DNA from 4 places in the Polaromonas sp. P1_F8 genome. Region 1 is predicted to be linked to each of the others. Evidence: predicted binding sites of a transcription regulator. Region 1 holds the regulator's gene; each other region holds the start of a gene.
The links. Region 1 encodes sigma-54, which starts transcription at its own class of promoters, with help from an activator protein. Its sites were predicted from a motif close to TGGCANGNAANCTGCTTT; they were not measured.
Positions count from the first base shown of each region.

Region 2: the regulator sigma-54 is predicted to act here: its motif matches at 5,697-5,714, upstream of AC1D1J_RS14845 (transglutaminase family protein).
Region 3: the regulator sigma-54 is predicted to act here: its motif matches at 4,666-4,683, upstream of AC1D1J_RS17220 (ammonium transporter).
Region 4: the regulator sigma-54 is predicted to act here: its motif matches at 3,227-3,244, upstream of glnA (type I glutamate--ammonia ligase).

Region 1 covers NZ_JBFUBS010000009.1:85,091-93,065, forward strand. Annotated here, with positions in the region: gene AC1D1J_RS21315 (THUMP domain-containing class I SAM-dependent RNA methyltransferase) at 1-1,200, opposite strand, end outside; gene AC1D1J_RS21320 (RNA polymerase factor sigma-54) at 1,241-2,776, opposite strand; gene lptB (LPS export ABC transporter ATP-binding protein) at 2,923-3,714, opposite strand; gene lptA (lipopolysaccharide transport periplasmic protein LptA) at 3,729-4,355, opposite strand; gene AC1D1J_RS21335 (thiol:disulfide interchange protein DsbA/DsbL) at 4,514-5,176, opposite strand; gene AC1D1J_RS21340 (SPOR domain-containing protein) at 5,259-5,894, opposite strand; gene argS (arginine--tRNA ligase) at 5,937-7,622, opposite strand; gene AC1D1J_RS21350 (PsiF family protein) at 7,758-7,975, shown strand, end outside.
Region 2 covers NZ_JBFUBS010000003.1:609,147-617,121, forward strand. Annotated here, with positions in the region: gene AC1D1J_RS14840 (circularly permuted type 2 ATP-grasp protein) at 1-1,781, opposite strand, end outside; gene AC1D1J_RS14845 (transglutaminase family protein) at 1,966-5,568, opposite strand; gene AC1D1J_RS14850 (DNA internalization-related competence protein ComEC/Rec2) at 5,831-7,975, shown strand, end outside.
Region 3 covers NZ_JBFUBS010000004.1:489,613-497,587, forward strand. Annotated here, with positions in the region: gene mreC (rod shape-determining protein MreC) at 1-445, shown strand, start outside; gene mreD (rod shape-determining protein MreD) at 465-983, shown strand; gene mrdA (penicillin-binding protein 2) at 1,237-3,315, shown strand; gene AC1D1J_RS17215 (sulfite exporter TauE/SafE family protein) at 3,483-4,241, opposite strand; gene AC1D1J_RS17220 (ammonium transporter) at 4,754-6,208, shown strand; gene AC1D1J_RS17225 (hypothetical protein) at 6,248-6,709, shown strand; gene AC1D1J_RS17230 (hypothetical protein) at 6,869-7,261, opposite strand; gene AC1D1J_RS17235 (phosphate/phosphite/phosphonate ABC transporter substrate-binding protein) at 7,494-7,975, shown strand, end outside.
Region 4 covers NZ_JBFUBS010000001.1:1,247,492-1,255,466, forward strand. Annotated here, with positions in the region: gene glnL (nitrogen regulation protein NR(II)) at 1-1,007, opposite strand, end outside; gene AC1D1J_RS05910 (hypothetical protein) at 1,049-1,579, opposite strand; gene glnA (type I glutamate--ammonia ligase) at 1,760-3,175, opposite strand; gene AC1D1J_RS05920 (competence/damage-inducible protein A) at 3,415-4,239, opposite strand; gene AC1D1J_RS05925 (EI24 domain-containing protein) at 4,264-5,190, opposite strand; gene AC1D1J_RS05930 (sterol desaturase family protein) at 5,310-6,266, opposite strand; gene AC1D1J_RS05935 (polysaccharide deacetylase family protein) at 6,272-7,162, opposite strand; gene AC1D1J_RS05940 (YVTN family beta-propeller repeat protein) at 7,272-7,975, opposite strand, start outside.

The DNA of each region.
Region 1 (7,975 bases):
GAAGTCCGTCGCTTCTTCGCCCCAGGCGTTTTGTGCCTGCTCGCGGCCGGGATTGGCAGAACGGTCCCGCGATGTCTCGAAGGCGGGTTCTTCACGCGTGTCGCCCTGATCACCGCTGTCCCGGTTCAGCGGCTGGCCAAATTCGTCGATGGGCTGGTTGCGGTGGTCCTGCTGCACGCGTCCTTCGGCATGTCCTTGCTGGCGGCGCTGGTCGCGTCCCTGCAGGCCGGTGATGCCGGCCACGCCTGCCACATCGATCCGTTCGCCGTAAGGCGGATTCACCAGCATCACGCCCGAAGGCGCGGGCGGCATGCGCTGCAGTGCGTCGCCGCCGCGGAATTCCACCGCATTGGCTACGCCGGCACGCTCGGCATTGCGTTCGGCGAAATCGACCATGCGGAAGGACACGTCGCTGCCGAACACCGGCGCGGTGGGTTCGGTGATGGCGGCTTCGGCCTGGTCCAGCAGGCCATCCCACACATGGCCCTGGAAGGGCAAGTATTTCTGGAAGGCAAAGCGTCGGTTGATGCCGGGCGCAATGTTGCAGGCGATTTGCGCGGCTTCAATCGCGATGGTGCCCGAGCCGCAGCAGGGGTCATAGAGCGGCACGCCTTCTTTACAGAGCTGATCCCAGCCGCTGGCGGCAATCATGGCGGCGGCCAGGGTTTCTTTCAGCGGGGCATCACCCTTGTCTTCGCGCCAGCCGCGCTTGAATAGTGGCTCGCCCGAGGTGTCGATATAAACCGTGACGGTGTCCGTCGTCAGGTGCACGTAGACGCGCACGTCGGGCCAGCGCGTGTCGACGCTGGGCCGCACGTCGTCGAACTTGGCGCGAAAGCGGTCGGCGATCGCGTCCTTGATCTTCAGCGCCGCGAAGTTCAGGCTTTGCAGCGGACTGTGCTGGGCGGTGATCTCGACCTTGAAGGTCTGCTTGGGCGTGAACCAGATTTCCCAGGCCACATTGGCGGCAGCGTTGTAGAGGTCTTGTTCGCTGCGGTACTGGTTGTGCTGCAGCTCGATCAGTACACGCTGCGCCAGCCGGCTGTGCAGGTTGAGCTGCAGCGCGTCGCGCCACGAAGCCTGCAGCTGCACGCCGGCGCGCCAGGCTTTGCCGTCGATCCCGGTGACACGCTTGACCTCGGTGGCCAGCAGGGTTTCGACGCCTGCGGCGCACGGTAAAAACAATTGGAGTTGATTCATGACTGACTTTGAGGGACGGGCAGCGCGGCCTGGTTGGCGGCTAGAGTGATTTGCGCAGGTTGGCGGGCGCGATGCGGAGCGCCTCGCGGTACTTGGCCACGGTGCGGCGTGCGCATTCAATGCCCTGCTCCTTGAGCATTTCGGAAATCTGGTTGTCGCTGAGCGGCTTCTTGAGGCTTTCTGACGAGACAAATTGTTTGATGAGCGCGCGCACCGCTGTGCTGGAAGCATTGCCGCCGGTTTCGGTGCCGAGCGCGGAACCGAAGAAATACTTGAGCTCGAAAGTGCCGAAAGGGGTGCCCATGTACTTGGCCGTGGTCACGCGTGAGATGGTGGATTCGTGCAGGCCCAGTTCGTCGGCAATTTCGCGCAGCACCAGCGGGCGCATGGCGAGTTCGCCGTGCGTGAAGAAGTTTTTCTGCCGCTCCACGATGGCGCTGCTCACGCGCAGGATGGTGTCAAAGCGCTGCTGGATGTTCTTGATGAACCAGCGGGCCTCCTGCAGGCGCTGCTGCAGCGCCTGGCCGCCCTGGCCCTTGTGCTGCTTGAGGGCATTGGCATAAATGTCGTGCACGCGCAGGCGCGGCATGACGTCGCCATTGAGCGAAACCTTGAAGCCCCGGCCCGATTTGATGACGATGACGTCGGGCACGATCAGGTTGCGCTCCACGTTTACAAAGCGGCGTCCGGGCTTGGGGTCGAGCCGGCCTATCACCGTGATCGCACCCTTGATGGCGGCTTCGGTGAAACCGCACAGGTGAGACAGGCGCTTGACGTCGCGCTTGGCCAGCAGCTCCATCGGTTGCTTGCACATGGCAATGGCGGCGCGGGTTTCCTCGCAGTCCTTGCAGTCCAGCAGCTGCAGACTCAGGCATTCCGCCAGGTTGCGCGCACCGACACCGGCAGGCTCCATGTGGTGCAGCAGCTTGAGCGCCATCGCAAAACGCTGCTCCAGCTCTTCCGCCTGCGCCATGTCATCTTTTGCTAGACCGGCCGCGAGCGACGCCAGGCTGTCTTCAAGGTAGCCGTCGTCGTTGAGCGATTCAATGAGGAAGTGCAGCGCGGCGCGGTCTTCTTCCGACAGGCGCAAGCTCAGCGATTGCCGGTGCAGGTGGTCCTGCAGCGACTCATGGCTGCCCGTGAGGTCGGAGGCCTCGGCTTCGCTCTCTTCATTGTTGTTCTTGCGCGCCGGTGCGTCACTTCCCCACTCGCTGTCGTCGGGCGCGGTTTCTACCGTGCCATCGCCTTCCCAGCTTTCCTCGAGCTTGGGCTCCGCACTGACTTCTGCGTCATTCGGGGTTGCAGCACTGGTCTCGTCGGCGCCGCCAGCTATCGAATCCGTAGCAGATTCAAACTCGCGGCTGTCCTGGCTGACCGGCGTGTTGATGTGCTCCAGCCCAAACTCTTCGCGCACCGCCGTCTCTTCCGACACTTCCAGGAACGGGTTTTCGTCGAGCATCTGCTCGACCTCCTGGCTCAGCTCAAGCGTCGACAGCTGCAACAGCCGGATCGACTGCTGTAGTTGAGGTGTCAGCGCAAGATGCTGCGAGACGCGTAATGACAGACCTTGTTTCACTGGACTTTCAAACTTGCGGAAGGTTGAGGCGATACGTCTTTAACCAGCGGGCGCCGCGGAACTGGCTTTGCCAGGCCGCAGGCGCCGTCCCTGGAGGGGGAGAGGGAGCTACACGAAGTGAGCGACAACAGGGGGGAGCCATCTTCTTACATCTTGAAGTGCTCGCCCAGGTAGACGCGGCGCACATCGGCGTTGTTCACGATTTCGGAAGGCGTACCCTGGGCCAGCACGTGGCCGTCGCTGATGATGTAGGCGTGGTCGCAAATGCCAAGTGTTTCACGCACGTTGTGGTCGGTGATCAGCACGCCGATGCCGCGCGATTTGAGGAAGCCGATGATGCGCTGGATTTCGATCACGGCAATGGGGTCGATACCGGCAAAGGGCTCATCCAGCAGGATGAAGCGCGGCTGGGTTGCCAGCGCCCGCGCGATTTCGACCCGGCGGCGTTCACCGCCGGAAAGCGCCGGCGCCGGTGAATTGCGCAAATGATCTACCCGCAAATCCTGCAGCAGCGCGTCGAGCCGCGACTCGATGTCTGCGCGCCCCAGCGGTTTTCCGGCTTTGTTGAGCTGCAGCTCCAGCACGGCACGCACGTTTTCTTCCACCGTGAGCTTGCGGAAAATCGACGCTTCCTGCGGCAGGTAGCTCAGGCCCAGGCGGGCACGCAGGTGAATCGGCATGTGCTCGACCGATTCGCCGTCGATGGAAATTTCGCCTGCATCGGCGCGCACCAGGCCCACGATCATGTAGAACGAGGTCGTTTTGCCGGCACCGTTGGGGCCCAGCAGGCCCACGACTTCGCCTTTTTGCACGGACAGCGAAACGTCCTGCACCACCTTGCGGCTGCCGTACGATTTTTGCAGACCTTGCGCAACAAGGCGACTGGGGGTCAAGGCAGGAGCGGCCGGGGCCGCTGAAGTGTCAGTCACCACATCCATCTGTGCAGGTCTTTCTAGTTCTTTTCATTGCCCAGCGTCGTGCTGGGGCGCAGAACCGGGGCGGGGCCTGCGGGCGGCGCCGCGACGGGTGTCGAGGCTGTCGCGCGGGGTGACAGCATGGCGCGAACCCGCCCCGTGGGGTTGCTGGCCGTGCGGTTTTGCGCGCCCCCATCCACGGTGAAGACGTCGGTGTTGTTGTCGTAAACGATCAGGCTGCCGGTGGTTTCGTCCACCAGGGTGGCGCCGTTGTAGCGGCGCACCACCGCCCGCTTGATGAACTTCACCAGGTCGGCACGGCTGTCATATTCAATGCGTTCGCCTTCGCCTTCGATGTATTCGTCTACGCCGTCACGCTTTTTCCGGTAAAACGCCAGCTTGCCGGGCGCCGCGACGGACACCGCCTGCTGGTAGCCCTCGGGATCCTGCATGACGTCAACGCGCTCGCCGCGCACGATGGTCGTGCCCTTGGTGATCACCACATTGCCGGTAAAAACGCTGGTTTGCTTCAGGTCGTCATAACGCAGGGCATCTGCTTCCGCGTTCATGGGCTTGTCCCGATCAGCTTTTTCGGCAGCGGCCGGGAAAGCCGACCCCAGCGCCAGGATGACCGGCAGGATGAGGGAAAAAATGGGGTGTTTCATAAGGCACGAATCTTGCTGCTTGGTGTTGGGTCATTGTAGCCATGCCAGCTGCGGGAATGGCTTACACCGAAAAAGTAGGGGCATAAAAGCCATAAAAAAACCCGCCGTGCAAAGGGCGGGTTTTCGAAAGGCAGGCGCCGGCCTGGCTTTGCCGGGCCTTACTTTTTGGCGTTACGGGTCTGTCCAACCAGGTAATCGGTGACCTGCAGCGCCCGTGCCATGGTCTGGGTCAGGGAGCCTGTGGTGTAGTAACGCCCTGCGATACCCAGTGCGGGAACGCCGTCAACCTTGTACAGGTCCTGAAGTTGCGTCGCTTTGCGTGCTTTGGTCGTCACCGAAAAGGAGTTGTACATCTCCGCAAACTTGGCCTTGTTGAGGCCCTGTTTTTCAGCCCAGGCAATCACCGCATCGGCGGTATTGAGCGGCTGTTTTTCTACGTGAATGGCGTTAAACACCTTTTTATGCAGTTCTTCGACCTTGCCCATGGCCTCGAGCACGTAATAAAGGCGCTGCTGGGGTTCAAAGTCTGGACGGAAGGACACGGGCACGCGCCTGAGCGTGACGTCTTTCGGCAACTGCTTGGCCCAGGCTTCGAGCTGGGGCTCAAAGGCGTGGCAGTGCGGGCAGCTGTACCAGAAGAACTCCACGACTTCAACCCGGCCTGCGGGTGCCTCGGTCGGAACGGGCTTGTCCAGTGTCAGGTAATCAACACCTTCCTTGAAGGCGTTGGCCTGGGCGCGTGCCGCGGTAGACAGCGTCGTGCCGCCCAAGGTAGCAGCAGCCATGGAGGCGGCAGAAAGCGAAAACTCACGGCGTTGCATCAAATTTTTCTCCTGAATGACGGTAATACTCGTACGGGTTGGTACAGCGGCCGCTGAAAAAGTTCAGTCGCCCCGCAAAGTGTCAGCGCTGGACCCTGACCAGGGCCGTTTCTACCGAGTTGTTGTCCAGGCGCTCCTTGGCTTTGTCGGCGTCTTCCTTTTTGTCGAAAGGCCCGAGGCGTACGCGGTAGACGGTGCGGCCGGCTTGTTCGCGCTCGGTCACTTTGGCCTGCATGCCCAGCAGCAACAGCTTGGCGCGTTGCTGTTCGGCGTCTTCCGGCGTGCGAAAGGCACCGGCCTGAATGAAATAGCTGAAGGGATCCGCTCCTGGAGCGGACGACAGGCCTTCGACCTTGGCCTTTGCCAGATCGCCCAGCGGATCGGCAGGCGCTGCTGGTTTGGCCACTTTGGCCGGCGCCGAAGCGGCGGCCTTGGGGGCGGGCCCGGCGGAGGGGTCGGGTACCGGAACACCAGGCACTTCAACTGCGGCCGGAGGCGGCGGCTTGGGCTGGTTCTTGCCGGCCAGCGGGGCGTTCGGGTTCCAGTCCTTGTTTTTCTTGGCTTCCGCAGCGTCGCTGTCGGGGTTGCGTGCCTGGCTCTTGTTCATGAACGGAACCGGCACCTTGGTGATGTAAACCGCCACCGCCAGCGCCGCGCCCAATCCGATCAGCGCGCCAATGATCAACCCCAGCAGGGTTCCGCCTCGTTGTGTATTCATACCTTGCCCACGTTCATTGCCTTGTCCTGAAATTCGCATGGTTTACATCTTGCGCGGGGCGCTCACGCCCAGCACTGCGAGGCCATTGTGCAACACCTGAGCGGTCGCGGCGACCAGCGCCAGGCGGGCAAGCTTCACAGCTTCGTCGTCCACCAGGATGCGCTCGGCATCGTAATAGCTGTGATAGCTTGCCGCCAGTTCCCGCAGGTAAAAAGCCACATCGTGTGGTGCAAATCCGTCAGCCGCATTGGTCAGCATGTCGGGGTACTTGGCCAGCAGCAGCATCAATGACTGCGCCTGCGGGCTCTCCAGCGCCGAGAGGTCGACAGCTTTGAGGCTTGCTTCGTCGCCACCCTGGCCGGCCCAGGTGGTGAGGATGGAGCAAATGCGCGCATGCGCGTACTGCACGTAGTACACCGGATTTTCGTTGTTCTTGGCCAGCGCCAGGTCGATGTCGAAGATGTATTCGGTGTCGGGCTTGCGGCTGAGCAGAAAGAAACGCACCGCGTCGGCGCTGGTCCATTCGATCAAATCGCGCAAAGTGACGTAGCTGCCGGCACGCTTGGAAATCTTGACCTCTTCGCCGTTGCGCACCACGCGCACCATGGTGTGCAGGACGTAGTCGGGGTAGCCCTGCGGAATGCCTTCGCCAGCGGCCTGCAAGCCGGCGCGCACGCGGGCGATGGTGCCGTGGTGGTCCATGCCCTGAATGTTGATGGCCTTGCCGAAGCCGCGCTCCCATTTGGCGAGGTGGTAGGCCACGTCCGGTACAAAGTAGGTGTAGCTGCCGTCGCTCTTTTTCATCACGCGGTCTTTGTCGTCGCCGTAATCAGTCGACTTCAGCCACAGCGCGCCGTCCTGCTCGTAGGTCTTGCCGGCGTCCTTCAGCCTGGTCACGGCGCTGTCGACACGGCCCGAGCTGTACAGGCTGGACTCGAGGTAGTAGTTGTCGAACCTGACCGAGAAAGCCTTGAGATCCAGGTCCTGCTCGTGGCGCAGGTAGGCCACGGCGAACTGGCGGATCGAATCGATGTCTTCCACGTTGCCCGAAGCGGTGTATTCGCGGTCGTCAGACTTGACGGTCTTTTTGGCCAGGAAGTCAGCGGCGATGTCGGCGATGTAGTCGCCGTTGTAGGCCGGCTCAGGCCAGCCGGCATCACCAGGTTTGATGCCTTTGGCTCGTGCCTGCGTGCTGGTAGCCAGGGTCTGGATCTGCACGCCCGCGTCGTTGTAATAGAACTCGCGCCAGACTTTCGCGCCCTGAGTGGCGAACAGGTTGCAGATCGCATCGCCCAGCGCGGCCTGCCGGCCGTGGCCCACATGCAGAGGGCCGGTCGGGTTGGCCGAGACGAACTCGACGATCATCTTGCGCGCCGGGTCGGCGGGCTGTACGCCGAACTGCGCGCCGGCGGCCAGCACCTCGCGCACGGTCTCCTGCTTGGCGGCGGGCTTGAGGCGGATGTTGATGAAACCGGGGCCGGCGATTTCGATGGCGTCTACCCAGCGCTCAAACGCGGGCTTGGTGAGCAGGTTGGCGCGCAGGTTCTCCGCCACCTGGCGCGGGTTGAGCTTGAGCGGCTTGGCAAGCTGCATGGCAGCCGTGCAGGCGAAGTCGCCATGGGCCGCCACTTTGGGGGATTCAAAGGCAGCTTTGTCGCCTGCGCCGGGGGAAAGTTCTTCCAGCCCCGCAGCCAGGGCCGCGAGCAGGTCTTTTTTAATCGAGAGCATGGGCTGATTTTACGTTTAAGCCATGCGCCGTCCGGAGCCGGTAAATGCCCGGTCATCGAATTTGCCCGGCACGGCGTTATGTGTTGGAATTCCAGCCGGAACTCAAACCTGATTCCCCAACCCAATGGAGCCACCATGAAAAAGCTGTTATCCCTGATCGCCGCCGTTTTTGCCGTCTCGATGGCCTTGTCTCCGGTGGCCCACGCCGCGGACGCTCCAGCCAAAACCGCGCAGCAAACCAAAATGGGTGCCTGCAACAAGGACGCTGAAGGCAAGAAGGGCGACGAACGCAAGGCATTCATGAAAGAGTGTCTCAGCGCCAAGAAAGAAGCGCCAACGCAGCAAACCAAAAT
Region 2 (7,975 bases), on a different contig from region 1:
GAGTTTTCGGCACGCTCGGTGTAGCGGCCCAGCCAGAAAAGATTTTCGGCCGCGCGGCTGGTTACTGGCGGACGGTGGCGCAGCGGCGCTGCGGCCCAGACAGGCGCCGGCTGCTCGGTGCGCGATGCGGTGGTGTGTTCGGCCGCCGCCTTGGTTGCCGAGGGGTCGCCCAGCACCCACACGTCGGCACTGCTGCCGCCGTGCTGCATCGACGACATGTTTTCGTTCTTGCCCGCCAGCCGTGCCAGCCCGCCCGGCAGCACCTGCCAGGAGCCGTTGCCGTCGGCCACCGCAAACACGCGCAGCATGGCCGAGCGCGGGGAAATCCGCTCGCCCTGCCAGGTTGGCGTTTGCGGCAGCGGCAGGTAGGCCTGCACGGTGAAGTCTTCGCCCCGGCGAACAATGCGGCCGGCCCATTCGTCCAGCGCGCGGCGCGACAGGGTATGGCCGATGACGGATTCCATGCCGGTGCCCGGATAGGTCGGCTTGATCACGCAGGTCTTGAGCTGGCTCAGCACGTCCTGCATCACCGCCTGCTCGCCGCACCACCAGGTGGCCAGCGAGGGCAGGGCCAGCGTTTCACCGAGCAGGTGCTCGGAGAGCGCGGGAAGAAAGCCGAGCAGCGCGCTGGATTCGAGGAAGGCCGAGCCCGGCGTGTTGACCACCAGCACATTGCCCGCGCGTATCACCTGTAGCAGGCCGGGCACGCCCAGTGTGGAGTCCGAGCGCAGTTCCAGCGGATCGAGAAATTGGTCGTCCAGGCGCTTGAGCAGCCCGTGCACACGCTCCAGGCCGCGCAGGGTTTTCAGGTAAAGCTTGTCATCGCGCACCAGCAGGTCGCTGCCCTCGACCAGTGTCAGGCCCAGGAAGCGCGCCAGGTAGGCATGCTCGAAATAGGTTTCGTTGTAGGGGCCGGGCGTCAGCAGCACCACGCGGCTTTCCTCGTTGCTGTCCGTCGGGCTCATGGCCTTGAGGCCATCCACCAGCGCCTTGTACGACGCGGCCAGCCGCTCGACCTTCATTTCGCGGAAGGCTTCGGGGAACAGCAGTGAAATCGTCAGGCGGTTTTCGAGCAGGTAGCCCAGGCCCGAAGGCGCCTGCGTGCGCTGCGACACCACCGACCAGCGGCCGTCGGGGCCGTGCGCGATGTCGAAGGCGGCAATGTGCAGATAGGTGCCGCCGGCCGGCTGCACGCCCTGCATGCCGCGCAGGTAACCCGGGTGGGCATGCACCAGCGCGCTGGGCAGCAGGCCCTTGGAGAGCAGCTCCTGCGGGCCGTAGATGTCGGCCATCACGCGGTCCAGCAGGCGGGCGCGCTGCTGGATACCGGCCTCGATCTGCGCCCAGTCGGCGGGCGAAACCATCATGGGGAACAGGTCCAGCGACCAGGGCCGCTGCGGGCCGTTGGCGTCGGCGTAGACGTTGTAGGTCACGCCGTTGTCGCGGATCTGGCGGCGCAGGTTGGCGGTGCGGTGGTTCAGGTCGTAAAAACCGTCGCTGCCGAGGAAATTGAAAAAGCGTGTCCAGTCGGGCGACAGGGCGTCGTCCATCCCGGCCGCCGGGGCTTCGGGCCGGGCCGGGGCTGTTTCAGGGGGGCTGCCCGCGGCCCGCAGCGCGGGCTGTGCCGGCGCGGCTGCTTCAGCGGGCGCGGGGCCTTCGGACACACGGCCCCGCAACTCATCGAAATGCCCCGCTGCCGCATGAGGCGCCAGCGCGGCAGCCAGTGCGCAGGGGGATTCAAGCGACTGGGCGGCAAAAAGTGACTGGGTGTTATTTTCCACGTGGGTGCAAGTATGCCTGCGGCCCATCCCCTGCAAGGCTCAAGGCGGGTTCAATGCGCGGCCAAATGGCTATTTATGCCGCCTGTGCATGCAAATGTTGCAGCCATAAGACAGCCGTTGACGGTACGGGGAGGCGCTTCGCCCGGGGCTCTCAAGCTCCCGGGCCGCTGCCGCAGGCACGGATTCAGCGCAGATCGAGCGTGAACGGGAACTCCCGGCTCGGCTGCGCCGGCGCCACTCGCATCTTGCCGGGTGTATGGCCCATGCGGAAAAAGCGCGTGAGCCGGCGGCTTTCAGCCTCGTACGAATTGACCGGCAGCGTGTCGTAGCTGCGCCCGCCTGGGTGCGCCACATGGTACTGGCAGCCGCCCAGCGAGCGTTCCATCCAGGTGTCGACGATGTCAAACGTGAGCGGTGCATGCACACCGATGGAAGGGTGCAGGGCCGACGGCGGGTTCCAGGCCTTGTAGCGCACACCGGCCACATATTCGCCGACGCGGCCGGTGCTTTGCAGCGGCAATGCCCGGCCGTTGACGGTGACGACATAGCGGTTGTCGTTCAGGCCCGTCACATGCACTTCGACGCGCTCCAGCGATGAATCCACGTAACGCACCGTGCCACCGGCCGAGCCTTCTTCGCCCATCACGTGCCAGGGCTCCAGCGCGCTGCGCAGCGTGAGTTCGATGCTGTTGGACTTGACCTGCCCGATCAGCGGGAAGCGGAACTCGAAGTGAGGTTCGAACCAGGCCATGTCGAAGGCGTAGCCGGCTTCGCGCAGCTCGGTCAGCACGTCTTCAAAATCCATGCGGATAAAGCCCGGCAGCAGGAAGCGGTCGTGCAGTTCGGTGCCCCAGCGTGTGACACGGCCGTGGTAGGGCTTGTTCCAGAAGCGCGATACCAGCGCGCGCAGCAGCAATTGCTGGGCAATGCTCATGCGCGCATGTGGCGGCATTTCAAACGCGCGCAACTCCAGCAGGCCCAGGCGCCCGGTGGCGGAGTCGGGCGAATACATCTTGTCGATGCAGAACTCGCTGCGGTGTGTGTTGCCGGTGACGTCGACCAGGATGTTGCGCAGCGTGCGGTCCACCAGCCAGGGCGGCATGTCGGCGCCGTATTTTTTGCGGTTGTTCTCGATCTCGCGCAGGGCGATTTCCAGTTCGTACAGCTGGTCGTTGCGGGCCTCGTCCACACGCGGTGCCTGGCTGGTCGGGCCGATGAACATGCCCGAGAACAGATAGCTCAGCGACGGGTGGTTGTGCCAGTAGGCGATCAGGCTGCCCAGCACCTCGGGCTTGCGCAGGAAGGGGCTGTCGGCGGGCGTCGCGCCACCCAGCACAAAGTGGTTGCCGCCGCCTGTGCCGGTGTGCCGGCCATCGGTCATGAACTTCTCGGCCGACAGGCGCGTCTCGTGTGCGATCTGGTAGAGAAACTCGGTGTGTTCCACCAGTTCGCCCCAGTTGTAGGCTGGGTGGATGTTGACTTCGATGACCCCTGGGTCAGGCGTGACCTGCAGCATTTTCAGGCGCGGGTCGCGTGGCGGCGGGTAGCCTTCAAGCACGATGCTCACACGCAGCGACTGCGCCGTGGCTTCCACTGCGGCCAGCAGATCGAGGTAGTCTTCCAGCCGCTCCATCGGCGGCATAAAGACATAGATCGCACCCACTTCGCCGCGGCCCGACTTGTTGGCTTTGCTGTCCGGGTCGGCCTTCGGTTTGTCTTTGGGGCCATTGGCGCGGGATGGGTCTCGTACTTCCACGCAGAGCGCGGTGCGAGTGAGCCAGGCGGCCGATTCAAAGGGCTTGGGCGCGCGATCGTCGGCAGGCGTCGTTTCCTCTGCGGCTGGCTTGCCATTCAACCCGTCCGTACCGTTCGTTCCGTTGTTTCCCAGCGGACGGAACTGCAGGATGCGGCTGGCTTGCGACAGCGCGGTATTGCCCGTCATGTAGCGCGCCATGTATTGCGCCAGCGAACTGGCGCTGCCGCCTGCCGAAGGGGCTGCCGGTGTGGCACCACTGGGCGCGCTGAAGCTGCCGTTGTAGCGCGCCGCCAGTGAGGAAGCCGCCGGCAGGTCCTGTCGCGGCGCAAATGGATCGGACTCGATCATGTAAGGGTAGTCGGTCTTGGACACCCAGGGCACCGAATCCAGCGGCAGGCGATAACCCATGGGCGAATCGCCCGGCATGAGATACATGCGCTCTTCGCGGAAGAACCAGGGGCCGGTGGTCCATTTGGGCCCACTCAGCGCGGGCGAGGCGCCTGCGTTTCGTTGCTTGAGTTGCTCCTTGGTTTGCAGCGGCAGCACATAGCCCACGACGGAATCCAGGCCCTGCATGAAGACGCGGCGCAGGCGTTCGCGCTCCATGGCGTCGTCCAGCTTCGAATCAAATGGGTCGACATTGACTGGCAGCCGGCGTTCGCGCCAGAGGTAGTACCAGGTATCTTCATAGCCTGGCGTGATGTAGGTGGTGGCCAGGCCCAGCTTGCCCGCCAGTGTCTGCACAAAACGCTGCGCGTCGGCGCTGGTGTAGTTGCAGGGCTGGCGCTCGTCGGCGAAGAGGCTCGGGTTTTGCCAGATCGGCTGGCCGTCCTTGCGCCAGAAAATGCTGAGTGCCCAGCGCGGCAATTGCTCGCCCGGGTACCACTTGCCCTGGCCGAAATGCAGGAAGCCGCCTTCGCCATATTCGGCGCGCAGCTTTTGCACGAGCTCGGTCGCATAGCCGCGTTTGGTCGGGCCCAGTGCGTCGATGTTCCATTCGGCCGCGTCTCGGTCGGTGGTGGCCACAAAGGTCGGTTCGCCGCCCATGGTCAGGCGCACGTCGCCGGCCGCCAGGTCTTTATCGACCTTTTCGCCCAATGCCAGCACCGCTTGCCATTGCTCCTCGGTGTAGGGCTTGGCCACGCGCGGCGATTCGTAAATGCGCTGCACCGCCATGTGGTGCTCGAACTCGACTTCGGATTTGTCGACGCCGCCTTCGACCGGGGCGGCACTGGATGGCTCGGGCGTGCACGCCAGCGGGATGTGGCCTTCGCCGGCCATCAGGCCGGACGTCGGGTCCAGGCCGACCCAGCCGGCGCCGGGCAAAAACACCTCGCACCAGGCGTGCAGGTCGGTGAAATCGGCTTCCGCACCGCTGGGGCCGTCGATGGATTTGACGTCGGCTTTCAGCTGGATCAAATAGCCCGAGACAAAGCGCGCGGCCAGGCCCATGTGCCGCAGTAACTGCACCAGCAGCCAGCCGGTGTCGCGGCAGGAGCCGCAGGCCAGGCGCAGGGTTTCTTCAGGCGTCTGCACGCCGGGCTCCATGCGAATGGAGTATTTGATGTCCGACTGCAGGCCCTGGTTCAGGCCCACCAGGAAGTCGATGGTGCGCTTGGGCGTGCGGTCGATTTTTTCGAGGTAGCGCTTGAGCAGCGGTGTGGCCGGCTGGGTGGCCAGGTAGGGCGCCAGTTCGCGGGCCTGCAATGCGTTGTAGGTAAACGGGAATTCCTCGGCAGCCGGTTCCAGGAAGAAGTCAAACGGGTTGAACACCGCCATTTCCACCACCAGGTCCACCGTGACCTTGAACTCGCGCGTCGGCTCGGGAAACACCAGCCGGGCCTGGTAATTGGCAAACGGGTCCTGCTGCCAGTTGATGAAGTGGCCGGCGGGCTCAACCCTGAGGGAATACGACAGTACCTGTGTGCGGCTGTGCGGCGCAGGCCGCAGGCGGACGACTTGGGGGCCGAGTTTGACCAGGCGGTCGTATTTGTAATGCGTGATGTGGCTCAGGGCGACGTGGATGGACAAGGCAACCTCGCTTTTAAAGGAACGGGCGTGCAATCACGCCCTCAGGAAAATACGCTCAGCAGACCGCCACATCTTGCGGTCTCAGGAACGCCGTGTAAACAGCTTACCCGGATTTGGTGGCATTTCTGAAAGCAAGAGCTGCGCCACGTGGTCTCTTGAGTGTGAACCGGCTGTTTGGCGCTGTTTGTTGTTTACCTGCCGCGCTTTCCCGTTAAGCTCAAAGCGGTCAGCGCATAAAAACAGTTCAAAGGGGAGGCGGGGTTTGAATCGACCTGTATCGGCCGGGGCACGGCTGTATGCGGCAAGCCCGGGGCCGGTGTTTGCCGGTTTTATTGCGGGTGTTGCCTTGCAGTTGCAGCAGCCCGCCTTGTGGCCGCAACAGGTTTATGCCGCCATGGCCCTGCTGGCCTGCATCCTGGCTGGCCTGTACCTGCGCTTTGGCAGACAGGGCCTTCCTTCATGGGGCCGGGTGGTTTCGGCCTTTGCCCTTGCTGCCTTGCTCGGCGTGGGCCTCACCGGCTGGCGCGCTGGCGTCTTCCTGTCAGCGGCGCTCGATCCGGCGCTGGAGGGCCGCGATATCGAGGTCACAGGCCAGGTGCTGGCAATGCCGCAACCCGGAGAAGACGGCCTGCGTTTCCGCCTTGCCGTGGAATCTGCCCGCCTCAATGGCGGCACAGTCACCTTGCCGCCGCAAATCATGCTGGGCTGGTATTGGGGCTTTGCCGGGCGCGAGCCCACCGTGCCGGCGCAGGACGCCGACCCGTTCGAGATAGCACTGGCCTTGCAGCGCCAGCCGCAAGCCCTGCGCGCCGGAGAACGCTGGCAAATGACGGTGCGGCTCAAGGCGCCGCACGGCAACAGCAACCCGTTTGGTTTTGACTACGAACTCTGGCTGTGGGAGCAGGGCATACAGGCCACGGGCTATGTGCGTGCCGGCCCGCGCGACGCACCGCCGGCAAAACTCTCCAGCAGCTGGCAACACCCCATTGAGCAGGCCCGGCAAGCCGTGCGCGAAGCGATTTTTGGGCGCATTGAAAACCGGCAGCTGGCAGGCGTCATTGCCGCGCTGGTGGTCGGCGACCAGGCCGCCATCGAACGTGCCGACTGGGATGTGTTTCGTGCCACGGGCGTAGCTCACTTGATGAGTATTTCAGGCCTTCATATAACGATGTTTGCCTGGGCTGCCTCACTGCTGATCGGCGCGCTGTGGCGGCGATCAGCGCGTTTCACGCCGCGGTTGTGCCTGGTGTTGCCGGCAGCCGCTGCAGGTGCTTTGGGCGGCTTGCTGCTTGCCACCCTGTATGCATTGTTTTCCGGCTGGGGCGTGCCCGCGCAGCGAACCATCTGGATGCTGGCCACCGTGATCCTGCTGCGGCAAGGCGGCAGGCAGTGGCCCTGGCTGCAGACCTGGCTGCTGGCCATGGCCGTGGTGGTGGCGCTGGACCCATGGGCGTTGATGCAAGCCGGATTCTGGTTGTCTTTCGTTGCGGTGGGTGTTTTGTTTGCTACAGATTCAGGAGCTGCTCGCGCTCATGGGGAAAGGGCTGCAGCCCAATTCGACTCAAAAAAACAACCTGAGGACGGGTGCTGGTGGCAGCGCCGGCCCAGATGGCTGGACAGCGTTGGGCGTGCGATGCGGGAGCAATGGGTCGTCACGCTGGCGCTCACGCCCCTGTCGCTGCTGCTGTTTAACCAGGTCTCGCTGGTCGGCCTGCTGGCCAATGCCGTGGCCATTCCGGTGGTGACGCTGGTCATCACGCCGCTGGCTTTGCTGGGCGTGGCGTGGGCGCCGGTGTGGTCGCTGGCGGCATGGTCGGTCGGCGGGCTGGCGATATTTTTGCAATGGCTGGCGAGCTGGCCGCTGGCCTCGGTCAGCGTGGCGGCGGCGCCGCTGTGGTGTGCTGTCGCCGGCGTGGCGGGCGGCGGCCTGTTGGCCACGCGCCTGCCGTTTCATTTTCGAGCGCTGGGCCTTCCGCTGTTGCTGCCGGTGCTGTTGTGGCAACCGGCCCGCGTGGCACCGGGGCAGTTCGAGCTGCTGGCCGCGGACATCGGGCAGGGCAATTCCGTGCTGGTGCGCACGGCAAGCCACACGCTGCTGTATGACGCCGGCCCGCGCTTTTCGCGCGAAAGTGATGCCGGGCACCGCGTGCTGGTGCCGCTGCTGCGCGCGTTGGGGGAGCGGCTGGACATGCTCATGATCAGCCACCGGGACATCGACCACATCGGCGGGGCCCAGGCTGTCCTGGCCATGCAGCCAGAAGCCAGCCTGGTGAGTTCGATTGAAGACGCGCATCCGCTGCAAATGCAGCGCAAAGCCGGCCGCTGCGTGGCCGGCCAGCGCTGGGAATGGGACGGCGTGGCATTTGAGGTGCTGCACCCCGTGGCCGCCGATTACGACGCTGCCAGC
Region 3 (7,975 bases), on a different contig from region 1:
GGTGCTGGACGAGTCTGGCGTGCTGGGCCAGGTCACCCGCGTGCATCCGCTGGTCAGCGAAGTGACCTTGCTGGTCGACCGCGACCTGGCGATTCCGGTGCTCAATGTGCGCACCGGCGCGCGCAGCGTGGCCTATGGCGACCCGACCGTTTCGGGCAGCGGCCTGGAGCTGCGCTTCATGGGCAGCAACTCGGATGTGCAGCAGGGCGACCTGCTGACCACCAGCGGCGTCGACGGCGTCTACCCGGCCGGCCTGCCGGTGGCCAAAATCAGCCGCATCGAGCGGCGCGCGGAATCGGCGTTCGCAAAAATTTTCTGCACACCGCAGGCGCTCGTGACGGGTGCGCGGCACGTCATCGTGGTCAAGCCCGGCACCGGCCAGATCCCGCCGCGACCCGACGACACACCCGAACCCGCGCCCAAGAAGAAGGGGGCTTCGAAATGATCATGCAGGGAGTGACAACATGATCATGCGATCAGGCCAGCAGCTGCTGCTGCCGGCTAACCCCGTCTTCATCTGGTGCAGCCTGATCGCGGCGCTGCTGCTGGACATGCTGCCCCTGGGCCGCGTGCCGTGGATGCCCGATTTCCTGGCCCTGGTGCTGGTGTTCTGGAACGTGCACCAGCCGCTGCGTGTCGGCATCGGCGTGGCTTTCATGTTCGGTCTGGGCATGGACGTGCACCAGTCTTCGCTGCTCGGTCAGCATGCGCTGTCGTATACGGCGTTGAGCTTTTTTGCCACGATGATCCACCGTCGCCTGCTCTGGTTCACGGTGCCGTCGCAGGCTGTGCAGGTGCTGCCGTTGTTTGCGGTGGCGCATGGCGTGGAGCTGGTGATTCGCATGATCGGCGGCGGCATTTTCCCGGGCTGGATCATGCTGCTGGCGCCGCTGGTGGAGGCCGTTCTGTGGCCGGTGGTGAGCGTACTGCTGCTGGTGCCGCAGCGCCGTGCGCCCGACCCTGACCAGAACAGACCACTCTAGATATGGCCCCCACGGTCACTCACTTCGTGTGTTCCCGAGGCCTTGCAGGCCGCGGCTCGCGAGACGCTTCGCCTCTATCGCCCGTCCAAGCCTGCGCAGGCAGGCTTGGAGCCGCGGGCTCCAGCCCCTCGGGGGCCGCCCCGCCTGCGGCCCGGCAAAGCCGGTTCCGCGGCTCGGACTGGCCTTTGGACGGCTCGCTTCGCATCGCCTCTTTGTTGTGGGCACTTTCTGGCGGTTGCAGGGTCAGAGTGTCATGACTGAACTTCGCAACGTTGAAGCGGATTTGTCGCGCTTTCGCGCGCGGGTGCTGGTGGCCAGTTTTGCGGTGCTGTGTGCTTTTTCTCTGCTGGCGGCGCGGCTGGTGTACTTGCAGGTGTACCGCCATGCCGACCTGAACGAGCAGGCCGAAAGCAACCGGACGGCCATCGTGCCGATCGTGCCCAACCGGGGTTTGATCCTGGACCGCAATGGTGTTGTGCTGGCCACCAACTATTCGGCCTACACGCTGGAAATCACGCCTTCCAAGGTCGACAACCTGGAAGAAACCATTGCCGCGCTGGAAAAGGTGGTCGACATCCAGGTGCGCGACAAGCGGCGTTTCAAGCGTTTGCGCGAAGAATCCAAAAGTTTTGAATCGCTGCCCATACGCACGCGCCTGACCGACGAAGAAGTCGCCCGGTTTGCGGCGCAGCGTTTCCGTTTTCCGGGTGTTGACATCAAGGCCAGGCTGTTTCGCAGCTACCCCTATGGCGAGCTGGGCAGCCACGTGGTGGGCTACATCGGCCGTATCAACCAGGCGGAAAAAGAAATCATTGAAGGCAGCGAAGACGAAGGCAACTACCGCGGTACCGACTACATCGGCAAGCTCGGCGTCGAGCAGAGCTTTGAGCAGCAGCTGCACGGCACCACCGGTGTCGAGCAGGTGGAGACCTCGGCGGGTGGCCGCGCCATGCGCAAACTCGCCAGCAACCCGGCCACGCCCGGCAACACCGTTATGCTCTCACTGGACATCCGCCTGCAAAAGCTGGTGGAAGACATGTTCGGCGACCGGCGCGGCGCGCTGGTGGCGATGGACCCGAAGACCGGCGACGTGCTGGCGTTTGTCAGCAAGCCGACGTTCGATCCCAACCTGTTTGTCGACGGCATCGACACGGAGAGCTGGCAGTACCTGCGGGACTCGCTGGACAAGCCGCTGCTCAACCGCGCGCTGCGCGGCACCTATCCGCCGGGCTCCACCTACAAGCCCTTCATGGCCATGGCGGCGCTGGAAACCGGAAAGCGTTCGGCCAGCTTCATCGTCAACGACAACGCCTCCTGGAGCTTCGGCGGGCACGTCTTCCGCAGCCACGGCGACATTGCGCTGGGCGCGGTCGACATGTACCGGTCTATCGTGAAGTCCAGCAATGTGTACTACTACTCGCTGGCCAACGAGCTCGGCGTGGACGCCATGCACGACTTCATGAAGCCGCTCGGCTTTGGGCAGATCACCGGCATCGATATCAGCGGCGAAGTCACGGGCGTGCTGCCCAGCCAGGCCTGGAAACGCAAAGCCTACAAAAAGCCGGAGCACCAGAAGTGGTACCCCGGTGAAACCATTTCGCTGGGTATCGGGCAGGGCTACAACACCTTCACCATGCTGCAGCTGGCGCAGGCCACGGCCGTACTGGCCAACAACGGCGTCAAACACAGGCCGCGGCTGGTGATCGGCACGCAGGACCCGGTGACACGCGTCATGCACCCGCTGCCCGCCGACGCGCCGGAAAACCTGGGCTACAAGGCTGAAAACATCGCGATCGTGCGCAAGGCCCTGGTCGGCGTCACCCAGGAAGGAACCTCGGCACGCGTGTTTGCCGGCGCGGGCTACCTGAGCGGCGGTAAGACCGGCACAGCCCAGGCGGTCACCATCGGCCAGAAAGACAAGTACAACAGCAGCAAGATGGAAGAGTACCAGCGCGACCACGCTGTTTACATGGCGTTTGCGCCGGCCGAAGACCCCAAGATCGCGCTGGCGGTGATCGTGGAAAACGCCGGCTGGGGTGCCGGGGTGGCGGCGCCGATTGCACGGCGTGTTTTTGACTATGTGCTGCTGGGCCAGTACCCGAGCGAGGAAGACATGGTGGCGGTGCAGAAGGGGCTGGCGGCAGCGCCCATCGGCAAGCCGCGCCAGGCCGCCGACGTGGCCAGCCAGCTGTCGGCCGGCGCAGCAGGCGCTTCTCCCGGCCCCACGAACGCCGCCGCCGCCGCTGCCGCCAAAGCCAGGACGGCGGCGATTGCGGAGGCGCTCAGCAAGCTCCCGCCACCCATGGCGGCGGCGGGCATCAACCCCGATTGAGCTGACTATTGCTATCTATTTGATAGCGACTTGTGCCCGTCCTTATTGGGCTGAACGCCAATTTTGTATTAAACGGTGATGGCAGGATTTCAAGCGAAATTCGCCGAAAACCCATACAGGACGTGCGCAGGCAGCTATTAAATCAATAGCAAACTGCCTGCGCACGGTCAGCGCGCAAATGCGTCAAAAGCGGTTTTCAGGATCAGCGCACTGACCACGGCGATAAACACCCCGCGCACAAAACCGGCCCCATGTTTGAGGGCCAGGCGGGTGCCCAGCAGGCTGCCCGCCACGTTGGCCACCGCCATCGTGAGGGCGAAATGCCACCAGACATGGCCCTTCCAGGCAAAGAGCGCCAGCGCCGCAAGGTTGGTGGCGGTGTTGAGCAGCTTGGCCGAAGCCGACGCGTTCAAAAAGTCATAACCCAGCCAGCGCACAAATAAAAATACAAAGAAGCTGCCGGTGCCCGGGCCGAAGAAGCCGTCGTAAAACCCCAGCACCAGCCCGATGCAGCAGGCCGCCGCGGTTTCGGCATGCCCGGTAAAGCGGGGCGTGTGGTGGCGGCCCAGCTCCTTCCTGGCCAGCGTATAGAGCAACACCGCCAGCAGCACAAAGGGCAGGGTCTTGCGCAAAAAGCCCGGCGAGAGGACGGTGACCAGCCAGGCGCCCGCCAGCGAGCCGGTGAACCCGGCGGCGGCCGCCGGCAGCAGTGCCGCCCAGCGAAGCTCCACGCGGCGGGCATATTGGGCCGTGGCAACCGCGGTGCCCCAGACAGAAGCTCCCTTGTTGACCCCAAACAGGGTCGCCGGATGCGTGGTGGGGAAAACCGCAAACAGGGCCGGCACCAGAATCAGCCCGCCGCCTCCGACGATAGAGTCCACAAAACCGGCGAGCAGGGAGGCCAACGAGACGATGAGTAATTCCATGGCCCGGATTGTCTCATCGCACAGAACCGGTTCATGCTATCAAATAGATAGCTGCTTGCGCTCGTCAGCCAAGGCCGACGAGGTTTTTTGGGGATGACTTCATCAGGGCGAAGACATAAAAAAAGCGCTGGGGTTGCCAGCGCTTTTTGCAAATCTGCATCTCTTGTGGAATGCCGCTTTGCTTGTGTACTTCTTAATGACTCTCTCGTGTCTCCTCGGCTCCTCGCGTTGCGAGCAGCAAGGCTCGTCAGCAAGTAATCCAATATAGCGGGCGCACTGTCCCAGTGCATTGGGGGTTTCCCGGCCCCGGGCTTTGGGCGGCCGCTGGTTCTGTGGATGTTTTTGGGGCACCACGCCAATCGTTTGCGCACTTTTGCAGTACATATTTTCCGTTGCAGTCCCATCACACGAGCTACTGCGGTATTGGCACGACTTATGCCTGTTGTTACCAATTGTTGGTTGATTGAACAGGCGGGCACCGTATGCATATGAACAGATTTCTGGCCTTGGGTATGTCTTTATGCTTGGGCCTGGCATGCCAGCAAGCCCTGGCACAGACCACGGCTCCCCCGGCGGTGGCGCCGCCAGCAGTCACTGCCAGCGCTCCGGAAGTCGCACCGTCCCCCGCACCGGCCGCTGTTCCTGCGCCTCCTGCCGCACCGGTGGCTGCGGCCTCTGCGCCGCTTCCTGCAGCGGCCGCCCCGGCGCCGCTGACCCAACCGGGACTGGTCGGCGTGGAGACCCTCAATGGTGCCGACACTGCCTGGATGATGACCTCCACCGCACTGGTATTGCTCATGACCCTGCCGGGCATCGCCCTTTTCTACGGCGGCATGGTGCGCAAGAAAAGCGTGCTCAACGTCATGGCCTGCGTCATCGCCATCTGTGCTGTCGTCAGCCTGCTCTGGTTTGCGGTGGGGTACTCCATCGCCTTCACGCCCGGCAAAGGTGCGCTTGGGCACTATCTGGGGGGTCCCGAGCGGCTCTGGTTCACCGGGCTGGACTACGTGAAGGACGCGCAGAAGGTGGCCGTGAGCCATATCGCGCCCAACATTCCCGAGTCGGTCTACGCCATGTTCCAGCTGACCTTCGCCATCATCACGGCCGCGCTGGTGGTCGGATCGTTTGTGGAACGCATGCGGTTTTCCGCGATGCTGGTGTTCATGTCGCTGTGGACCGTCGTCGTTTACGCACCCATTGCCCACTGGGTCTGGGAGCCCAATGGCTGGCTGGCGCGCATGGGCGCGCTGGACTTTGCCGGCGGCTCGGTCGTGCACATCAATGCCGGCATTGCCGGGCTGGTCTGTGCCTACGCGCTCGGGCCGCGCCACGGCTACGGCCGTGAACCATTCACGCCTTTCAACCTGGGCCTGACCATGGCCGGTGCCGGCATGCTGTGGGTCGGCTGGTTTGGCTTTAACGCCGGCTCCGCCGTGGCCTCCGACGGCCGGGCCGGCCTCGCGATGGCCGTCACGCACATCGCGGCGGCCGCGGGCGCTCTCTCGTGGATGGCGGCCGAATGGATTGTTCGCGGGCGTCCTTCCCTGCTGGGACTGTGCTCGGGCCTGGTCGCCGGGCTGGTCGCCATCACGCCGGCGGCGGGTTTTGTCTCGCCGCGCGCGGCCCTGGTGTTTGGCCTGGTGGCGGGCGTGGCCTGCTATTGGGGTGCCACGGGCCTCAAGCGCCTGCTCAACGCCGACGATTCGCTGGACGTGTTCGGCGTGCACGGCGTGGGCGGCATTGTGGGTTCGCTGTTGACCGGCATTTTTGCCAGCAAGGCCATCTCCGGTGTCGAGGGCAGCCTGATGACCCAGGCGATCGGCGCCGGCGCCGTCATGCTCTACAGCCTGTTCATGACGGCACTGGCCTTGTGGGTCACCTCGCTGATCGTCAGCCTGCGTGTCAGCGAAGCCGCCGAGAGCGACGGCCTGGACATCACCCAGCACGCCGAGCGGTTGGGCACGTAACTGACAAACAACGGACTCCACTTTCAAGGATTGCGCACCATGCCCTCCAGTGAAAAAATTGCCGTTGCGGCCCACCTGCATGTGCTGTTGCGCCGTAAAACAGGCCGCGTGACCGACACCGAGTGGATGGCCGGTAACCAGGAATACGCCGCCGAAATAGCGCGTTTTGCGCGGGAAAAAGCCGCCGAGGATGGCCACGTGGACCTGGCGGTGTGGGCCGATCGGCTGGAAGAAATCATGGCGACCCCCGAGCCCAAGGCACGCGTGCCGCTGGTGCAGTTGGTGTCCGAGGTGGTGAAGGAGCGCAGCCAGCCGGTGCTTGTCCCGGCGCCAGTGCCCGACCGCCAGAGCGCACGGTCCATTGATACCGAGGAAGAGGTTTATCCTGAATCAGGCTTTATCGAGTCGACATTCGGTGCCATCTTCGGCGAGGGCGAGTCGCCGCGGGAGCGCCGCCAGCGCGACCCGAACGCGCCGCGCTATGTGAAGGGCCTGCGATAACTTGTAGCCCCCTGTCTCGGCTCACTGCGTGTAGCCGGAACCCCCCTCAGGGTGGCGACACCTGCAGCCCGGCAAAGCCGGTTCTGCGGTGTTCTTGCCCCGAACGCGCCGCGCTTCGTGAAGAGCTTGCGATAGGCCGGCGCAGGGCCGGCGGCCGGTTTATTTCGCCGGTTGTGGTTGCGCTTCCCGCGCACGGTTCAGGCTGTGCGCCAGCATGTTGCGGGTGCGAATGCGGATGTTGGCGCTGGCCTCTTCAGCAAACGCAGCCACATAAGGGTGGCCTGCGTTGTCCGCCAGGATGCTGCGCCGCACCTGCTCCAGGCCGGCATCGCAGGCCGCCAGTGCGGCATCGGCGAGTACAAACACGGACTGCTCCGGGTTGTCTTTCAGCGGCTGCAAGGCGCTCTGGGCACAACGCTGGTAGTCGTTGATGGCCGCGGCCACCGGCGCGCGGGCAATCGACAGCGGGTCCTGGCTGGCGCGTGGCGCCGAGCCGCAGGCAGACAGCACGCCCAGCAGGAGGGCGATCGAAAGGGTGGTCAGGTGTTTCATGATGTCAATGCGACACCGGCAGTTTCCGGCGTGGTCCGCATTGTGTCATCGGTGTGCGAACGCAGGCTGCTCCCCCGGGGCATAAAGACTGCCGGAAAACGGACCGGGGGTAAATTGCGCTAGCCAGCGCCGGACGCACGCAGTAGCATGCGGGAGCTTTATATATAAGGAGGGACTTATGCGGTGGAATTGCATGTCAGGGGCCTTGGTGTTGGGGTTCGGCGCGTTTTGTATGGGCACTGCCAATGCCCAGGCGCAGGCGCAGGCCCAGCAACTGATACTGGGCATCAGCGAAGGCACTTCGGGCGGGCTGGACCACGCCCAGGTGATTGCCAAATACCAGGGGCTGGCCGAGGTGATCGGCAAGGCCATGAAGGCCAAGGTCAGCGTGGTGTTTGCGCGCGAGTTCAAGCAGCTGGAAGAAGGCATGCAGACCGGCCGCTTCGACCTGGTGATGGCGCGCCCGAGCGACTACCCGGCGCGCGGCATGCGCGACTACGGCTACAGCTATATCGCCAGCACCAAGCCCGACGGGCAGTGCTTCATCATTGCGCCCAAGGGCTCGGCCCTCAAGACCATCGGCGACGTCAAGGGCAAGCGGATTGCCTTGCCCGAGCAAATCGCCTATATGTCCCGCTTCTGTGCCGCAGAGCTCAGGGACAAAGGCATCCTGGTGGACAAGGAAAACGTGCAGTTCGTGCGCGAACAGGCGGC
Region 4 (7,975 bases), on a different contig from region 1:
CCCAGCCCCGAACCACCTTCCCGCCCGGATACCAGCGGATAGAAGATGCGGTCTTTGATGGAGTCCGGCACACCCGGTCCATTGTCGATAACATGCAATTCCAATGCCAAGCGATAGCGCTGCTTGCCAAAAGTTACCTGCCTGGCGATTCTTGTCCTGAAAGTGATGTGCGCATTGCCCGCTGCCACCCGTTCCGCCAAAGCCTGCGCGGCGTTGTGCGCGATGTTCAGCACCGCCTGAATGAGCTGTTCACGGTCTCCGCGGAAATCAGGAATCGAGATGTCGTAGTCGCGCGTAACCCTCAAACCTTTTGGGAACTCCGCCAGGATCAAGGAGCGGACGCGCTCACACACTTCGTGAATATTGACATCGCCCACCAGGTGCGGGCGGCGGTGCGGGGCCAGCAGGCGATCTACCAGCGTCTGCAGGCGGTCTGCCTCATGGATGATGACCTGGGTGTACTCGGTCAGGTCCTTGCCGATTTCCATCTGCAGCAGCTGCGCAGCGCCGCGAATACCGCCCAGCGGGTTTTTGATCTCGTGGGCCAGGTTGCGGATCAACTCCTTGTTGGCCTGCGCCTGGTCGATCAGGCGTTCTTCGCGCTCCTGCTTGGCTTGCTGCTCCAGCGGCAGCAGCTCCACAATCGCCTCACCCGGGGTGTCGGTCTGCGCCACCACCACATGCACGGGCAGCGGTTCGTGGTTCAGGCGCCTGAGCCACGCGTCGTAACGCAGGGCGGCAAATTCATTGCTGCCCGCGCCCTCCAGCGCATTTTGCAAAATGAGCGGCTCGGTAAAGCAATCGGGGAGCTGCGAGCCTTCAATGGTCCGCCGCGAGGTGCCCAGTGCGTCTTCCAGCGCGGCATTGGCAAACACCACGGTGCCGTTGGTGCGCACCACAGCCACCAGCGTGGCCAGCAGGTCAAACGCCTGAAAGCGCGGGGGAAGTCCTTTGACCGGGACGGACGATAAAGCGACGCGGATGGAGGGCTTGTTCAAGCCATCCATTTTCCTCCAGAAGCCGGCTTGTCGCGGCTTATCGCCTTGGTTTAATTGACGATAGCCGCTGAGGCCGGGGCAGGCAGCCGGGAGATTTCGCGCTTCAGGCCGGCAATGTCGCTTTGATTGCGGGCGATGCTGTCCTTGAGCTCGGCCACGCGGTCCAGGTAGCGCTGGTAATTGCGGCCCTCAATGCCCTGTTTTTCAGGTTCACCGTTGTTGAATTCTTTTTGCTGCTCGGCCAGCTTGGCTTCGGCCTTTTTCAATTCGGCCTCAAGAATGGCGCGCGAGTCGTTGTCGCGGGCCCGCTGTTCGGAGCTGCCATCGGTGCGCGGGCCACTGGAGCCTGCAGCCGCAGCCACACGAACCGCGGCTTTGGGCACCGGCGTGCTCTGCATCACCGTCACATTGCCGCCGGACAGCAGTTTGCAGCTCCGGGTTTGGGCGTCTTTGGCGTTGTTGATGTATTCAGGGGCCGCGCCTCCGATGCCCGCGCAGCGGTATATCTGCTGCGCCCATGCAGCATTCCCCGCGCCAGCCAGCAGCAACGACAAGGTAGAAAGCAATAAGGTGTGTTTCATAGGAACTCCTGATGCCCAGGAAGGGCGAGGACGGTCTATCAGTATGCGGCAAAGGTGCCGAAATACAAAGCCAGCAAACCCACAACCTGCCGGGGCAATAAAAAAGGACGGCATATGCCGTCCCTTTTTGACCACAAACTGTACAAGTAAACAGTAGGCAGTTGAGCTTTCGCTCCCTGATTACAGGGAGTAGTACATCTCGAATTCGATGGGGTGGGTCGCCTGGCGCAGGCGGGTCACTTCACCCATCTTCAGTTCAATATAGGCGTCGATCATGCTGTCGGTGAACACTCCGCCCTTGGTCAGGAAGCTGCGGCCCACGTCGAGTGCGTCCAGCGCCTGGTCCAGGCTGTGGCACACGGTTGGCACTTTTGCGTCTTCTTCGGGCGGCAGATGGTACAGATCCTTGGTGGCGGCTTCGCCCGGGTGGATCTTGTTTTCCACGCCGTCCAGACCCGCCATCATCAGGGCCGAGAAGCCCAGGTAAGGGTTCATCAGTGGATCGGGGAAACGTGCTTCGATACGGCGGCCCTTTGGATTGGCAACGTAAGGAATGCGGATCGATGCCGAACGGTTTTTGGCCGAGTAAGCCAGCTTGACCGGTGCCTCATAGCCGGGAACCAGACGCTTGTAGCTGTTGGTGCCTGGGTTGGTGATGGCGTTCAGGGCACGTGCGTGCTTGATGATGCCACCGATGTAGTACAGGGCGAAATCAGACAGGCCCGCATAGCCGTCGCCGGCAAACAGGTTTTTGCCGTCTTTCCAGATGGACTGGTGAACGTGCATGCCGGAGCCGTTGTCGCCGACAACAGGCTTGGGCATGAAGGTGGCGGTTTTTCCGTAGGCGTTGGCCACGTTCTGCACCACGTATTTCAGGACCTGGGTCCAGTCGGCGCGCTGAACCAGCGTGCTGAAACGGGTACCGATTTCGTTCTGGCCGGCGCCAGCCACTTCGTGATGGAACACTTCAACGGGGATGCCCAGCGATTCGAGGATCAGGGCCATCTCGGCGCGCATGTCTTGTGTGCTGTCGACAGGAGGCACGGGGAAGTAACCACCCTTCACGGTAGGACGATGGCCGCGGTTGCCGCCTTCGAGCTTGGCGCCGGAGTTCCAGGGTGCTTCGTATTCTTCGATCTTGAAGAAGGTGCCCGACATGTCGGTGTTCCAGCGCACGTCGTCAAAGATGAAGAATTCTGGCTCAGGACCGAAGTAAGCGGTGTCGCCCAGGCCGGAAGCCTTGAGGTAAGCCTCTGCGCGCTGTGCGATGGAGCGCGGGTCGCGGTCATAGGCCTTGCCGTCGGCGGGCTCGAGCACGTCGCAGCTCATGAACAGCGTGGTTTCTTCAAAGAACGGATCGATGTTGGCCGTTTTTGGGTCAGGCATCAGTTGCATGTCAGAGGCTTCAATGCCCTTCCAGCCGGCAATTGAGGAGCCGTCGAATGCATGGCCCGACGTGAATTTGTCTTCGTCAAAGTGGGACACGGGCACGGTCACGTGCTGCTCTTTGCCCCGGGTATCGGTAAAACGGAAGTCAACAAACTTGACTTCGTTTTCCTTGACCATTTTCATGACGTCTGCGACGGTCTTTGCCATCAAAATCTCCTGTTGCTGGATGGGTGGTTGAAAAATCTATTCGGGCTGTCGAATGCACTTTTTGTGCCACAGACATTGGCGGTTGAGTTTCCTGCCAAGCCCCGGATTGTGCCGCTGATTGTGCCGTGATCTGGCTTCACTTCCCGCCTTGGCACAGCCGAAAATACAAAAAACACCTGGCAGTAACAAATGCACCAATTAGGTGCAAATCACAAACCGCACATATTTGGGGCTCTGATTTAACGCACCAATTCGGGGCCGAATTTCAGGTCAAATTTGTGCAGCCCCGCCAGCATGTCGGGATAGGCGCGGCTCACCGCTTCGGGGGCGCCTTTCACTCCCAATTCAATATGCCGGCCATATTCAGGGTGGTCCACGCTCGGCAGGCTGAACACTTTGACACCCGCATGTGCCGCTTCAATATCGAGCATCAAGGGCGTGAGCATGGCCTCCATGGACCCAAAAATGATCACTGATTTTTCGGTGTAAGCCGACTTTTGGTGCAAGTGCGGATAGCCGTTGTCAAGCACCCATTCGATCATCGGCCAAGCCATCACAGGAAAGCCCGGAACGAAGTGGACCGCCCCCTGCCCCGCCCGGCAGGTAAAGCCCGGAATCTTGTTGTACGGATTCGGAATGATCTCTGCGCCGACCGGAAACACGCCCATGTTCAACCGATGGATGTTGTCGTCCCGGTCAGGCTCGTAGGGCGTGCCCTGCTCTTTGGCCACATCTGCCATGCGTTCGAGGATCAGTGTTTTGGCGGTGGGATGCAGCGCAAGGTCAACGCCCAACGCTCTGGCGGCGCACTGCCGGGTGTGGTCGTCCGGAGTGGCACCTATACCGCCGCAGGAAAAGACCACGTCGCCATGTTCACGCGCGGCGGCAAAAGCGCGCGCCAGCGTGGCCGTGATGCGGGCAGGGTCGTCGCCCACATAGTCGGCATAGGCCAGCTGCAAGCCACGCGCGCCCAGCAGTTCGATGGCTTTGGGCAGGTGCTTGTCGGCACGTTTGCCGGAAAGGATTTCGTCGCCGACGATGATGAGGCCGAATTGTGGGGTCATGTTCAGGCTTGTCAGGTAACGGGTTCAGGGTTGTGATTCGGGCTTGCCGCCCAGCGAACCGAAGCTGGGCGCCGGCCCGGGAAGGGCATCGGGGGCCAGCTCACTTGCTATCGATTGGATAGCTGCTTGCGCAAGCGGGTCGGGCGCCAGGGCATTATTCTTCTTGCGGAGTTGCTCCAGGGCCGACAGCGTGTAGTGCGCAAACCAGAGCGAGGAAAACGCAAACACCAGGGTGTAGATCCAGATGGCCACCGGCACCAGGATGGGTGCCATGGCTACAAACATCGCGCCCGAGGCCCACAGCAGGCTGGGAGCCGCGCCGAGGTAGCCGCTGAACACACCGATCGCCAGCAGCGGCAGGCGATGCTCCTTGAATATCTGGCGCCGCTCTTCACTGCTGGCGTGGTCCACCATGGCGTCATAAGACATGACACGGTAAGTCAGCCAGCCCCAGATCAGCGGGGGCAGCACCAGGATCAGCGGTGGAATCAACCAAAGCGGAATCGAAATGACCAGCGCCACCGCAGCCAGCAAGGTCGATCCCAGCGACCAGAACAAACTGGTGAACAGGGAACCGCCGCGTTTGCGTTCCATCTGGGGAAAGCGCCGTTCAGCCACCAGGGCCACCATGGCCGGCGTCATGAGCAGCGCCACAAAGAGCAGTGCCACGATCACGATCACGGGGATCGCCAGGAACAGCAACAACGCAGGTGCCAGCACCATGCGCAGGTCGCTCAGGCCCAAGCCCTCAAGCCAGCGCACCAGCGTGCTGACAAGCTCGTAGCTGCCAATCTGCGACCGGATGGCTTCCACGGCATCGTTCCAGAAAAAATACCCCAGGCCCAGGGAGATCACCACCATGATGATCAGCGGCAGGACCGACAACGCAATGACCCGCGGGTGCAGGCAATACATCGCAGCGCGCCAGAAGGCGTCAAGAAGTTTGCTCATGCTGAAAGTGTAGCCCCCACAGTCGTTCACTGCGTGTAACTCCCCCCCGAGGAGGCCGCCCGCCTGCGGTCTGGCAAAGCCAGTCCCGCGGCTCATGCTGGCTTAAGAGCTCAGCAAGTTCAGGCTTTGCCGACGAGGCGTTTCAAGCCAAGCCATTGCTGCGACCAGAAGCCCTTGCCATAGTCGCGATTGGCTTCGACCTGGTCGCGAATGCCCGTCGGGTCATAGCGCTGCTCAAAATTGACCGTGCGGAACAGCATGTCCCACCAAGGGAGCAGCACGCCGAAGTTGTGGCCCCCCAGCGTTTTGGGTCCATGGCTTTCGTGGCCAATGCCGATGCTGTGGTGCAAGCGGTGAAAGCGCGGGCTGATCCACAGGCGCTCGCCCACCTGCCCGAACCACATCCGCACATTGGCATGCTGAAAGCTTTCGCTGAGCTGGGTAAAGGCCACGATGGCAATGAACTGCCCCGGCGCCACGCCGATGAGCTGGGCCACCAGCACGACGATGGAGTCGACCAGGATGTCGTCCAGCAGGTGGTTGCGGTTGTCGCTCCACATCGTCATCTGCCGCTGCGCATGGTGCAGCGAATGCAGGCGCCACCACCACTCGATCTGGTGCTGGCCGCGATGCGTCCAGTACGCCACAAAGTCAAACACCGCAAGATAAATCGCGAAGCTGACGAGGGCGTTGTCCGTCACGCCTGGCCAGAGCTGGTCCAGGTGGAAAGTGCCATAGCCGGCCGTGCGCAGCGCGCCAAATGCTTCGTCAAACCACGGGTCCAGCGTGAAAAACAGCGCGATGCGAAACAGGCCCAGCCGGTGGATCAGGGTGTAGAGCACATCGGTGCGTATGGTGGCCCGGTCCAGCACGGGCTCTACCGGCCGCCAGCGTTGAAGCGGGCCGACGATGGCCAGCAATATCAGTACCTGGATCACGCCCACCATGAACCAGGCGGTGGCGTCGTAGCCGTCTTCCAGCAGGTTGCCCATGCCCAGCGCAAACATGGCCGGCTGTACGGCGGACTCAAACAGCCACTGCTGCGCCATCGAAAAGAGATCGCTGAACCAGTCCATGTGGCTTATTTTGAAGGCCTGGCAGGCGCCGGGGCGGCCTGCGACGCAATCCAGTCTTTGTACTGGGGATGTTCAGCCAGGGTCTTGAAGCAAAAGCCCCGCGACTGCAGGCCGGTGATGAGCGGCTCCAGCACAGCAGGTGCCCAGGGGTCCTTGCGTGACCAGATGCCCAGGTGGGCCAGCAGGATGTCGCCGGAGCGGATGTCGCGCAGCGCCTTCTTCAGCAGGAAATCATTGCCGAACCTCTCGCTGGCCAGCTCATCACCCAGGAAACCGGCGGGCGACCAGCCCACATGCTCAAAGCCACAGGACTTGGCCGCCGCCAGCAGCGCGGGCGAGGTTTTGCCGCCCGGCGCGCGAAAAAGCGGCAGTGTTTTTTTGCCGGTTATTTCTTCGAGGCGTTTGCTGGACTTGCCGATTTCTTCGCAATACTGCTTCGCCGTCCAGGTGAAGTCCTTGCCTTCCTGCGGGCCCGCAGAAGGCCGCATCCTGAACTGCACCGGTGCACCGGGTGCGCCGGGTACATCGCCCCGCCAATAAACGTGGTCCCAGGTGTGCGAGGCAAATTCGTGGCCTTCACCCGCCCGTGCCTTCCACCAGCCCGCCCACTGTGTGCCCAGGCTGCCATCGCCGGTTTGCGTACGCTCGTTGGCGGCAAAAAAGGTGACCTTGACCTTGTGCCTGTTCAGCACCTCAGCCATCAGCGGCGCTACCGCCATGTGGCCAGTGTCCAGCGTCAGGTAGACGGGTTTGCAGGCCGCTTCGACCGGCTGCGGCGCGTTTTGTGCGGCTTTTTGTGCATTGTTTTTGCCTGCAGCCCATACAGGATGAGCGCAAGCAGCTATCAAAAGAATAGCAACCAATGTCTGCAGCAGACGAGCCGTAGCGGTGGTCAGCGGAGACTCTTCAAGCAAGCCGGGGCCGCGGGACTGGCTTTGCCAGACCGCAGGCGCAGCGGCCCCCTCGGGGGGCAGGAAGCTACACGCAGTGAGCGACCGTGGGGGCTCAGCGTGGTGCGTGGTCAAGCGTCCAGACGCCATGGGGGCTCTTTCCAACATTGACCTGCCGGACGATCTTGTGGCTTGCCACGTCGATCACCGTGAGCTTGCGTGCCCAGCGCGACGTGACCAGTATCTGCTTGCCGTCACGGCTCACGTCGATACAGTCCGGGCCGCCCGGCGCGGGGTAGTTGTCCACCACTTCCAGGGTCTGCAGGTCGATCTTGCTGATGCTGTTGGCCACACGGTTGCTGACCAGCACATGGCGTTTGTCGCCGAAGGCGCGGAACGCGTGCGCGCCGGCGCCGGTCTTGATGACCTTGGTTCGCTGCGGTTGCGCGCCGCTCACGTCATACACCTCGACGGCGTCGCTGCCGGTCAGGCCCACCAGCAGGTGCTTGTCGTCGGCTGTGCCATACACGTCGGCCGGGATGGAGCCGGTCTTGACGCGCCACTTGATGGACTGGCTGGGCAGGTCGACGGCGATCAGCTCGTCGCTGTCCTGCATGGTCGAATAAACCGTGGTGCTTTTGGTGTCTATCCACAGATGGCTTGGCGTGCGGCCGGTGGCCACCCGCTTGGCCAGCGTGATGTCCTTGCCGTCCCACTTGTAGATGTCGATGTGGTTGAGGCGGTTGGCGGCCGTGACAAACCATTTCATGTCGGGAGAAAAGCGCAGCTGGTAGGGGTCGATGATGCCGCGCACCGTGC